3 linked regions of the Alkalihalophilus pseudofirmus genome follow. The protein of the gene in region 1 interacts with the protein of each later gene in a pairwise test. Links are inferred from orthologs where the notes say so. Each region holds a gene or a part of one and is shown on either strand. Other genes may lie near its edges.

Evidence for each region. The genes of interacting proteins can lie anywhere in the genome.
Region 2: the proteins of dnaX (region 1) and licT interact in binary tests that used the Escherichia coli proteins (3 or more experiments, as listed by UniProt). The link is inferred for Alkalihalophilus pseudofirmus from one-to-one orthologs.
Region 3: the proteins of dnaX (region 1) and dnaE interact in binary tests that used the Escherichia coli proteins (3 or more experiments, as listed by UniProt). The link is inferred for Alkalihalophilus pseudofirmus from one-to-one orthologs.

Annotation. Positions count from the first base shown.
Region 1 is NZ_CP117835.1:29,852-33,083, forward strand. Bases 151-3,114 are described here. They hold dnaX (DNA polymerase III subunit gamma/tau), read left to right. Parts: upstream 151-771; coding sequence 772-2,457; downstream 2,458-3,114. Other genes in these bases: tadA (tRNA adenosine(34) deaminase TadA), read left to right, coding at 151-283; PQ478_RS00135 (YbaB/EbfC family nucleoid-associated protein), read left to right, coding at 2,476-2,787; recR (recombination mediator RecR), read left to right, coding at 2,799-3,114. Also shown: more of tadA, read left to right, coding at 1-150; more of recR, read left to right, coding at 3,115-3,232. UniProt on the Escherichia coli protein: Part of the beta sliding clamp loading complex, which hydrolyzes ATP to load the beta clamp onto primed DNA to form the DNA replication pre-initiation complex.
Region 2 is NZ_CP117835.1:1,313,226-1,316,154, reverse strand. What follows is about bases 6-2,929. They hold licT (BglG family transcription antiterminator LicT), read right to left. Parts: upstream 1,926-2,929; coding sequence 1,086-1,925; downstream 6-1,085. Other genes in these bases: PQ478_RS06770 (PTS sugar transporter subunit IIA), read right to left, coding at 2,112-2,630; PQ478_RS06780 (carbohydrate kinase family protein), read right to left, coding at 116-1,060. UniProt on the Escherichia coli protein: Mediates the positive regulation of the beta-glucoside (bgl) operon by functioning as a transcriptional antiterminator. This is an RNA-binding protein that recognizes a specific sequence located just upstream of two termination sites within the operon.
Region 3 is NZ_CP117835.1:3,230,902-3,234,803, forward strand. Bases 6-3,902 are described here. They hold dnaE (DNA polymerase III subunit alpha), read right to left. Parts: upstream 3,560-3,902; coding sequence 206-3,559; downstream 6-205. Other genes in these bases: ytrH (sporulation membrane protein YtrH), read left to right, coding at 3,814-3,902. UniProt on the Escherichia coli protein: DNA polymerase III is a complex, multichain enzyme responsible for most of the replicative synthesis in bacteria. This DNA polymerase also exhibits 3' to 5' exonuclease activity. The alpha chain is the DNA polymerase catalytic subunit.

The DNA.
Region 1 (3,232 bases):
CTGGAGGTTGTCTGGCTGCACTCTTTATGTAACGCTTGAACCATGCCCAATGTGCGCAGGGGCCATTGTACAGTCTCGGTTAGATCTTGTAGTATATGGTGCAGCAGACCCTAAGGCTGGCTGTGCAGGAACGTTAATGAACCTGCTGGACGAACCGCGATTTAATCATCGTGCAGAAGTGGTAAGCGGGTGTTTAGAAACAGAGTGTGGAGAAAGGCTTACCACCTTTTTTCGAAAGCTTAGAGCAAAAAGAAAGGAAGCGAAAAGAAATGGAGCTTCCTAATTCTTACACTTGCAATTTCTCCTCAAACAAACTATACTAGGAAATGCGTCAGTAAGACGCCTAACAACGTTATACAATTTGCCGTGCTAGGTGGGGAGGTAGCGGTGCCCTGTACCCGCAATCCGCTGTAGCGGGACTGAATCCCTTTCCGAGGTTTTGTCATCGTAAGGTCTGACCTAAGTAAGTGGTGTTGACGCTTGGGTTCCACGCAACGGAAACCCACGAACCCTGTCAGGTCCGGAAGGAAGCAGCAGTAAGTGGCCCCTTCCGTGTGCCGTGGAGCAGCCTGGGCCGAGCTAACTGCTTAGGTAACGCTTAGGGTGGCACTATCGAAGAAAGGTGCACGGTATTATATACATAAGATAACAACTGCTTTTGCGGTTGTTTTTTTATTGGGTTTTTTTATAGGTATCCCCCTTAAGATACTTTATTATCATCTTTTAAATCAGTATAATATGGAGTAGTAAGTGAAGAAGGAGTGGGAATCAATGAGCTATCAAGCATTATACCGCGTATGGCGTCCGCAGCAATTAAGAGATGTTGTTGGACAGGAACATATAACGAAAACGCTTCAAAATGCTTTATTGCAAAATAAGTTTTCCCACGCTTATTTGTTTTCAGGACCACGCGGGACAGGTAAAACAAGTGCTGCAAAAATCATTTCTAAAGCAATCAACTGCGAGAAGGCCCCCGTGGCAGAGCCGTGCAATGAATGTGCTGCCTGTAAAGGGATCACCTCAGGTGCAATTGTAGATGTGATGGAGATTGATGCAGCATCAAATAACGGAGTAGATGAAATTCGTGATATTAGGGATAAGGTTAAGTTTGCGCCTAATGAAGTGCCTTACAAGGTATACATCATCGATGAGGTTCACATGCTTTCTACTGGTGCATTTAATGCTTTATTGAAAACATTAGAAGAACCTCCTGGTCATGTTATCTTCATTTTAGCGACAACTGAACCTCATAAAATTCCGTTAACGATTATTTCAAGATGTCAGCGCTTTGACTTCAAACGAATCCCGAATACGGCCATTGTAGGACGGATGAATCAGATACTCTTGCATGATGGGATAGAAGTAGATGATGAGGCTCTGAATATGATCGCCCGAGCCGCTGATGGAGGAATGCGTGATGCATTGAGTTTGCTTGACCAAGCGATCTCTTATGCTGAAGGTCCGTTAACATTAGAAGATGTTCTAGCGATCACAGGCGCTGTCTCAGAACAAGTTTTAGTTAATTTGGTGGAAGCAGTGGCAAATAAAGATTCGGCGGTCGTTCTTGAATCACTTGATCAGCTTGTAAGAGATGGGAAAGAACCTGGCCGTATTTTAGAAGATCTTATCTACTACATGAGAGATTTGCTGTTATGTAAAACGGCTCCTGATTCGAAAGATTTATTAGAAAGAGCAGATTCGGGAGATATAGCTGTTTCTCTAAGCGAACAATTTGACTTCCCTTGGCTGTATCAAGCGATTGAGGTTTTGAATGGCTCGGTGCAAGAGATGAAATGGTCTACCCATCCGAAAGTGATTCTCGAGATGGCCTTAATAAGGTTAGTGAATCAGCGTCCAAGCGAATCTTCTGCCGGTAGTGAAGTTAAGTCAGAAACCGTTAAGCAGCTAGAGGCAAAAATTATTTCCCTTGAAAAAGTAGTGAAGCAGCTTCAAGCAGGAGGCGGTACCCCATCAACTATGGGGGATAGCGCACCTCAACAGTCGGTAAGACGGCCGAAAAAGCAAATTCCTCAAACGAGAGTAAATACATCTAAAGTAAAAGAGCTTCTTAAGGGAGCGAGTAAGCAGGAGCTTCAAAAGGTTACAGGGCAGTGGGGTTCTGTAATGGAACAAGTGAAAGCTCAAAATATTCCTGCACATGCCTGGTTGAGTGACAGCCGTCCAGTTGCAGCTGCTGAAGGCTTCATCCTTCTAGCGTTTCAAAATGAAATGCATCGTGATATGATGGATACAAAGTTCCGTCCATTTTTAGAAGAGGTGTTTCAGCAGATATTCTCCACTCAAGTGACCTTTATGACACTGCTTCAAACTCAGTGGGATAGGTTGAAGGAAGAGTATATGAAGGAACAGCGCGGGGGAGAGAGTGAGAGTGACCCTGTTGTAGACGAAGCACTCAAATTAGTAGGTGCAGATCTAGTCGAAATAATAGACGGTTAAAACAAGGAGGATCTTATTATGAAAAACATGGGTAGTATGATGAAGCAAATGCAAAAAATGCAAAAGCAAATGATGAAGGCGCAGGAAGAATTAAAAGAAAAGACAGTTGAAGCAACGGCTGGCGGCGGTATGGTGACAGTCATTGCTAGTGGAGATAAGCGTATTGTAGATGTGCAAATCTCTGAAGATGTTGTAGATCCAGATGATATTGATATGCTTCAAGATCTAATTCTAGCAGCTACAAATGAAGCATTGAAAAAAGTAGATGAGCTTGTTGAGCAAGATATGGGTAAATTCACAAAAGGAATGAACATCCCAGGAATGTTCTAGGAGGTTTTGCTTTGCAATATCCAGAACCAATCGCAAAGTTAATTGAAGGATTTATGAAACTGCCAGGTATCGGACCGAAAACGGCGAGCCGCCTGGCTTTCTTTGTTTTAGATATGAAGGAAGATGATGTCTTAGATTTCGCAAAAGCTCTTGTAAATGCTAAGCGGAATTTAACGTATTGCTCGGTTTGTCATAATATTACTGATACGGACCCTTGCCGTATATGTGAGGATAAACATCGAGATGATTCTATGGTTTGTGTTGTCCAAGAAGCGAAAGATGTGATCGCTATGGAAAAGATGAAGGAGTATCGTGGTCATTACCATGTCTTACATGGTGCGATCTCTCCAATGGACGGCATAGGACCTGAGGATGTCAAAATCCCAGAACTATTAAAGCGACTGCAAGACGACACCATTCAAGAGGTAATCATTGCTACCAACCC
Region 2 (2,929 bases), 1.3 Mb from region 1 along the record:
AAAAGAGCTGTTCTAGGTTGAACAGCTCCTTCTTTTGTCTTATAAAATTAGATCAGCCAACGCTACGATCGGCTTATTTTCCATAAAAATACATTAAGATTACCTGACACACACTCTACTTTTGTAATGTAGCTTTCACTTCATCAAGCGTAGGAAGGGCAGTCATTGCCCCTCTTGTAGAAGCCGCAAGCGCCCCTGATACCGAAGCAAACTCAACAATTTCCTTCCACTGATCAAGAGCAATCTCTCCTAGAGCAGTATTTCTTTCGCTCAGTTGATATAAGATTCCTGAAACAAAAGCATCCCCTGCTCCTGTAGTGTCAACTGTTTCAACTTTCATTGCCGGCACATGAATCGTTTCATTATCAACATGTACATAACTCCCCTTGCTGCCATAAGTAACAAGCAACACTGGAATGTTGTACTTTGAAAGCTTTTTTATACCTGCTTCAAGTTCTGTTTCACCAGTCAAAAATGTAAGTTCCTCGTCTGAGATTTTCACAATGCTTGCTTCTTTTAACATTGAACTAATCGTTTCTCTCGCGTCCTTTTCTGACGGCCATAACCCTAATCTTAAGTTAGGGTCATATGACACAATCATATTTTGCTCCTTAGCCATTTTTACTGCTTGTAGAGTAGCACTTCTGCTCGGCTCGGAAATCATTGAAATGGACCCATAATGAAGAACATTATGTCCTGTAAATAACTCGGAATCTAAGTTATCTATTGAAAGAAAACGATCTGCACTAGGATCAATATAAAAGCTGAAATTACGCTCACCCGATTCATCTAACGTTACAAAAACGACTCCAGTTCTTGCTTCCTCAGTTAAGATCATAGAAGTAACATCTACCCCGTGGCTTTGCAACGTTTCTTTAAGGAACTCTCCCAATACATCTTGCCCAACTTTACCAACAAAGGTGGATTTCGCACCTAATTTAGCTGCTGCAACAGCCACATTTGCCGGAGCACCGCCAGGACTTTTTTGATAAGTGATATTCTCTTTGTCTAATGGAATAAAATCAATTAATGCTTCACCTAAGGATATAATCCCTTTCATATTCAATCACACCTTATTTTTTTCTTTAACTTCGTTCTTTTTTATCAATTCGTTGAATGTGTAATGTTAAATAAACAAGTTCTGATGAGGGAAGGTCCTGTTCCAAACGATCCTTTACATGATCTCTCAGCAGCAAGGCCGTTTGATAGGATCTGTTGTATTTCTCCTTTACAAGCGCATGCATGTCTGGGTCTACATCTTGAAACGGTTCATTTTCTACTACTCGTTTCAAAGCGAAATTTAAGTGAGTCATTAATCGTTGATATGATATCGAGTCTTCTTCAACTTTGACTTGCAGTGTATTTTCAATTAATGAAATGAGCTCATGAAGGATAACGGTTGTATTCATCACTTCATTCATGGTAGAGGCATTCATCTTGGCTGTATGAATGTGAAGAGCTAAATGTCCTGCTTCATCTTCCGGTAATCGAACACCCGTTTTTTCGAAAACCAAGTCGACAGCCCATTTACCAATATCAAATTCAGCAGGGTACAGTGCTTTAATTTCGTGTAATAATTTATTATGTAGGCTGAATCCCTGTTTTATACGTTCAATGGCAAACGAAAGATGATCGGCTAAAGCCACATGAACATGCTCATTTAGACTGGCTTTTAACTTCTTCTCGGCATACGAAATGATTTGCTCAGCTAAAGAAATATGTGCTTCAGGCAGCATATTGAGCATTTGAGTAAATTTTTCATATTCATTCTTATCTTTCATGACAAACACTTTCTCAATTTTCTCAGGGTTAATTAAATCATTCTTCCGCTTACCAAAAGCTAATCCAGAGCCCATAACAATAATTTCTTCTTGCCCCTCTTTTACGACCACTACATTATTATTTAACACTTTATTAATCTTCATCATCATGCTCCCTAATTAATCCGCCATCAACAATATATCATCCGAATAACACCCTACCATTGTAACGAAATGAAACGAAAAGCGAAAGTGAATGCTTTGGCATTGCAGGTAAATGAGGGGAGCAGATGTAAAAAAAGTGAAGCTGTTTGACGGCTTCACTTTTCTTATTCAACTATTAATTTAAGATTAGCCCTTCATCTTTAATGTAAGAAGAGGAGTTTCACCTGCAACCACATCGGTTGCTGTTTCTTTGATGACGCTATCTAGGTCGTCTTGATTTGTAACAACAATTGGCGTAATGATGCTTGCCGCTTTTTCTTTTACAAGTGCAAGGTCAAAGTCAACTAAAGGATCTCCTACTTTCACTTTATCTCCTTCTTTAACATGAGCTGTGAAACCTTCACCTTTCATATTGACCGTTTCAAGACCAATGTGAAGTAAGATCTCTGCTCCGCCTGGCGTTTTGATTCCAATCGCATGTTTTGTCGGGAAAACCTGCATGATTTCTCCTGATACAGGAGCAACAACTGTTCCATTAGCAGGTTCCACGGCAACACCGTCACCCATCATTTTCTCTGCAAAAGTTGGGTCTGGAACATTTTCAATAGCAACATATTTCCCCGTCATTGGAGAGTGAACAATTTCTTGAGTTGGTTGAACTGGTGCTGCTTCCTTCTTATCTAGTCCGAATAATTTTTTTAACATGTTAAATACACCTCTCAATTAATTTCATAATTACTAATTACATGACTGGAAATGATGCTTTTTTTCAGGAAATAGAAAAAGACCTAAAAAAACGCATAAAGATAGCTTAGTGCTCCCCATTCGTTTCTCAAGGTCTTGCCTGATCTAATCAGTTACAATCCTGCCATATTCATTTCGCTAACACATTTTAATATGAACAATAGACCTTGTCAAATGATCTCGCTTAGGGGAAGCGTTGTTTGTACTATTCCCTTGTTTACCATTTCTCAAACAAGAAAACATCTCATGCCTGGATTTAT
Region 3 (3,902 bases), 3.2 Mb from region 1 along the record:
AGACCGTTTTTTTTATTTTTATCACTTGTCCAATTTCATGATCGACAGAACAGAAAATTGGTCTGACCACCAAAATCATTCTTAATTATAAACAAAACTAAATCGATCAACAAGGGGGTAATTACTTGAAAGCCTTTACGAGCCCCTTATCTAAGACCGCTTATTCATATGGTTCATTTATCATATCGTGTAAACGGAAGATGCGTCATTTCAACACAACTTGCTCCCTGCCAAGCAGTTCCATTAAATGATTCATGCACTCTTCGCTAGGCCCCACCTCATAAACAGGCTGCATCTGTATTGTTTGTCTCTCCTTCTCCAAATAGGTAATGACTTTTGTAGCCCCTTCATCACCTATCAGCAGTTTCTTTACATCCGGCAGCAGCGATTGATCTTTTAATTTAAGGTATAACACCTTTTCTTTAGGAGCTGAAGCGACAATCGATTGAACAAGTACACTCCTTTTTAGGAGGAATTGAGGCTTGTCACGTGTATGATCAAATGACCCTTCCATGAAAAGAAGCTCATCTTCTCTTATCATCGTTCCGTATTGTTTCCACACATCTGGGAAAACAACCACTTCACAATGGCCAGATTCGTCTGCAGCCTCCAAAAAGGCCATTGGATCTCCTTTTTTTGTCGTGATTTTTTTCAAGCTAGACACCATGCCTGCAATTCTCAATCGTTTACGCTCTTGACCTTTTGGGTCTTGAATCATATCTGCGATTGGCACACGTTGATATTTAGCTAACACATCGCTTACTTGCTCTATCGGATGCCCCGATACATAGACACCAAGAGCTTCTTGTTCAAAAGAAAGCTTTTCTTGCAGAGATAAAGAGTCAACGTGTTCATACTGAGGGGTTTCAATATCTAACGTAAACAAGCCAGCCATTTCATCTTGGAAAGATAGTACTTTCTCAGCAAAAGAATACGCTTGATCAAGGTTATATAAGAGGGTCGCACGATCTTCCCCCCATTCATCCATGGCCCCAGCTTTGATTAAATTTTCAGTAGCGCGCCGATTAACGATGCGCTGATTAACTCTCACACAGTAATCAAATAAATCTTTATATGGCTCCTCTCTGGCTGTATCAATGATATGCTTTGCCGCCTGCACCCCTACATGACTAACCGGCAGAAGGCCAAAACGAACAGTGTGGCCATGATCTTCAAGAGTAAACAACAAACCACTTTTCGAGATACTTGGAGGCATGATGTCAATCTTCCTCTTTTTAGTCTCTTGAAGTAATTCCGTCAGCTTTTCTGGGGTATTCCATACACTCGATAGTAAAGCTGTATAAAAGGCAGTCGGAAAATGGGCTTTCAAATAGGCAAGTTGATAACTGATCATACTGTATGCAACAGCATGACTTCTATTAAACCCATAATTCGCAAATCGTTCGATGAGTTGAAATACTTTATTCGCTATGTCTTCGTTATATCCTTTTTCTTTGGCACCTTTTAGAAAATCTTCACGGCTTTTTTCTAAATCGGCTTTGTTTTTTTTACTAATTGCTCGTCTCAATAAGTCAGCATGGGCTAGTGAAAAGCCAGCCATTTTAACAGCAATTTGCATAATTTGTTCTTGATAAACAATGACGCCGTATGTTTTTCCAAGGATTGGAGTTAATTCCTCATGTATATCATTAATGGGGGCTTTCTTATGTTTTCCGTTAATATACACTTGAATATAATCCATCGGACCCGGCCGGTAGAGAGCATTCACTGCCACGATATCTTCAAATTCTGTCGGCATAAGAGAGCGCAGGACTCTTCTCATCCCCTGAGACTCTAGCTGAAATACTCCTGTTGTATCACCCTTCGCTAAAAGTTCATAGGCTTTCACATCATCCCAAGGAATGGAATGAATATCCACTCTTCTTCCTGATTCCTGTTCTATAATAGAAAGAACTCGCTCCAGCAAAGTTAAATTACGTAATCCGAGAAAATCAAATTTCACTAATCCAATTTCCTCTACAATACCCATCGTTGCTTGCGTCAACCGAACGGGTCCTTGCCCTTTTTGCAAAGCGACAAGCTCTGTTAATGGAACAGGACTTATAACGACACCTGCTGCGTGAGTAGACACATGTCTCATCAGACCTTCGATTGATTCTGCAATCGTGAGGAGTTTGTTTGCATCCTCTGAATCATTTCTTATTTGTTGTAACCCTCTCTCTTGTTCCATTGCTTTTTTAATTGTAATTCCAGGTGTTGAAGGGATGAGTTTCGCAACCTTTTCAATTAAAAAAGAGTCACAAGAGAGTGCCTTTCCTGTATCTCTTATCGCAGCCCTGGCTGCCAGCGTACCAAACGTAGCAATTTGCGCCACATGATCTGAGCCGTATTTCTCCTGTACATATTGAATAACCTCATCTCTTCTATGATCTGGGAAATCAATATCAATATCTGGGAGTGAAATTCGTTCAGGATTAAGAAATCGTTCAAATAAGAGATCGTATTTCAGCGGATTTACATCTGTTATATATAACACATAAGCTGTCAAAGACCCTGCAGCAGAACCTCGCCCCGGGCCTGTCATCATGTTTCGTTTTCTTGCATGTTGCATAAAATCTGCAACGATTAAAAAGTAATCATTGAATCCCATTTGGTCAATGACTGCTAATTCTTTTTCAAGCCTTCTTCTTACCTCATCTGTGATGGTGTGGTTGAACCTCTTGTTAGCACCCTCCAAGCATGCTTTTTTCAGCACTTCTTTTGCAGGCTCACTCTTTGTAAAAGGATAGGCAGGTAAATAACGCTGGTCTAAATCGATCGTAATGTTGCATTGTTCAACGATTTCTCCTAACCCGCTTAAAGCAGCAGGAACCAACGAAAATGATTGCTTTAACTCTTCTTTACTCTTTAAATAAAATGACCTTTCAGCGTGTCCCTCGTCCTCAAGGTGAATCGTTTTCCCCTCACGTATCGCTCTAACTGCCGCATACGCTTCATAATGCTCCTTACTTGTAAATCGAACAGGGTTAGACCCGCATAGTTTCAAGTTAAAGCGCGATGCAAATTGAGAAACCGCTTCCCAATGGTGACTTTCTCTATCAGGATGTCCAGCAAGGTCGATATACCAATCCTCTTTTTTGGAACGTGTGATCCAGCGCACACACCATTCTTTTGCTGCTTCTACATCTCCTGCCTTGATCAATTGATGCATCGGACTGTCATAAGGAATAATGATGATGCAATCATTAATACGCGAACGTAAGTCATCGGGTGCTAATCCAGCACGTAGGTTGTCCTCTGTTTGAAGAAGGGTCGAAATCTTTAATAAGCTCTTATATCCTGTGGTATTTTTAGCTAGCAGTCTTAATGAACCGCTGTGCTCATTGTCTTTAATAGGTATCTCTAAACCTATTACAGGCTTGATCCCCGTTTCCAAGCAGGCTTTATAAAAAGGGACGGCCGCAAACATATTCCCTTTGTCTGTTAATGCAAGCGCAGTGAAACCTGTCTCTTTTGCTTTACTCACCAGCTCCTTAATACGATTCGTCGAGGAAAGCAAACTGTATTCACTATAAACATTTGTATGAAGCAAGTTCACCGTTTCACCTTCTCTCTTTCTTAACGAACTAAAGCTCCTATATAATCTTGTTTCATTTATCTTCTTTATTATAGTACGCATTCGATTTAAGACACCATAGCTTTGCATTTTTATTTAACGATGTCTATTTTCTACTCATCTTGTCAGCCCATTCGTTTTTAGTAATTTAACCAGATCAAGCATAAAACGTATTCCTCATTTATATAGTATATAAAATGGTCAGGACAACCTGATAAAGGATGTGGGAAAGCAATATGGATCGTGACCTTCTCGCAAATTTAATTATTGATTATTTTGTCGCATTTGGTGTCATTGTCGGCGGTGCAATTATAGGTGGAATTGG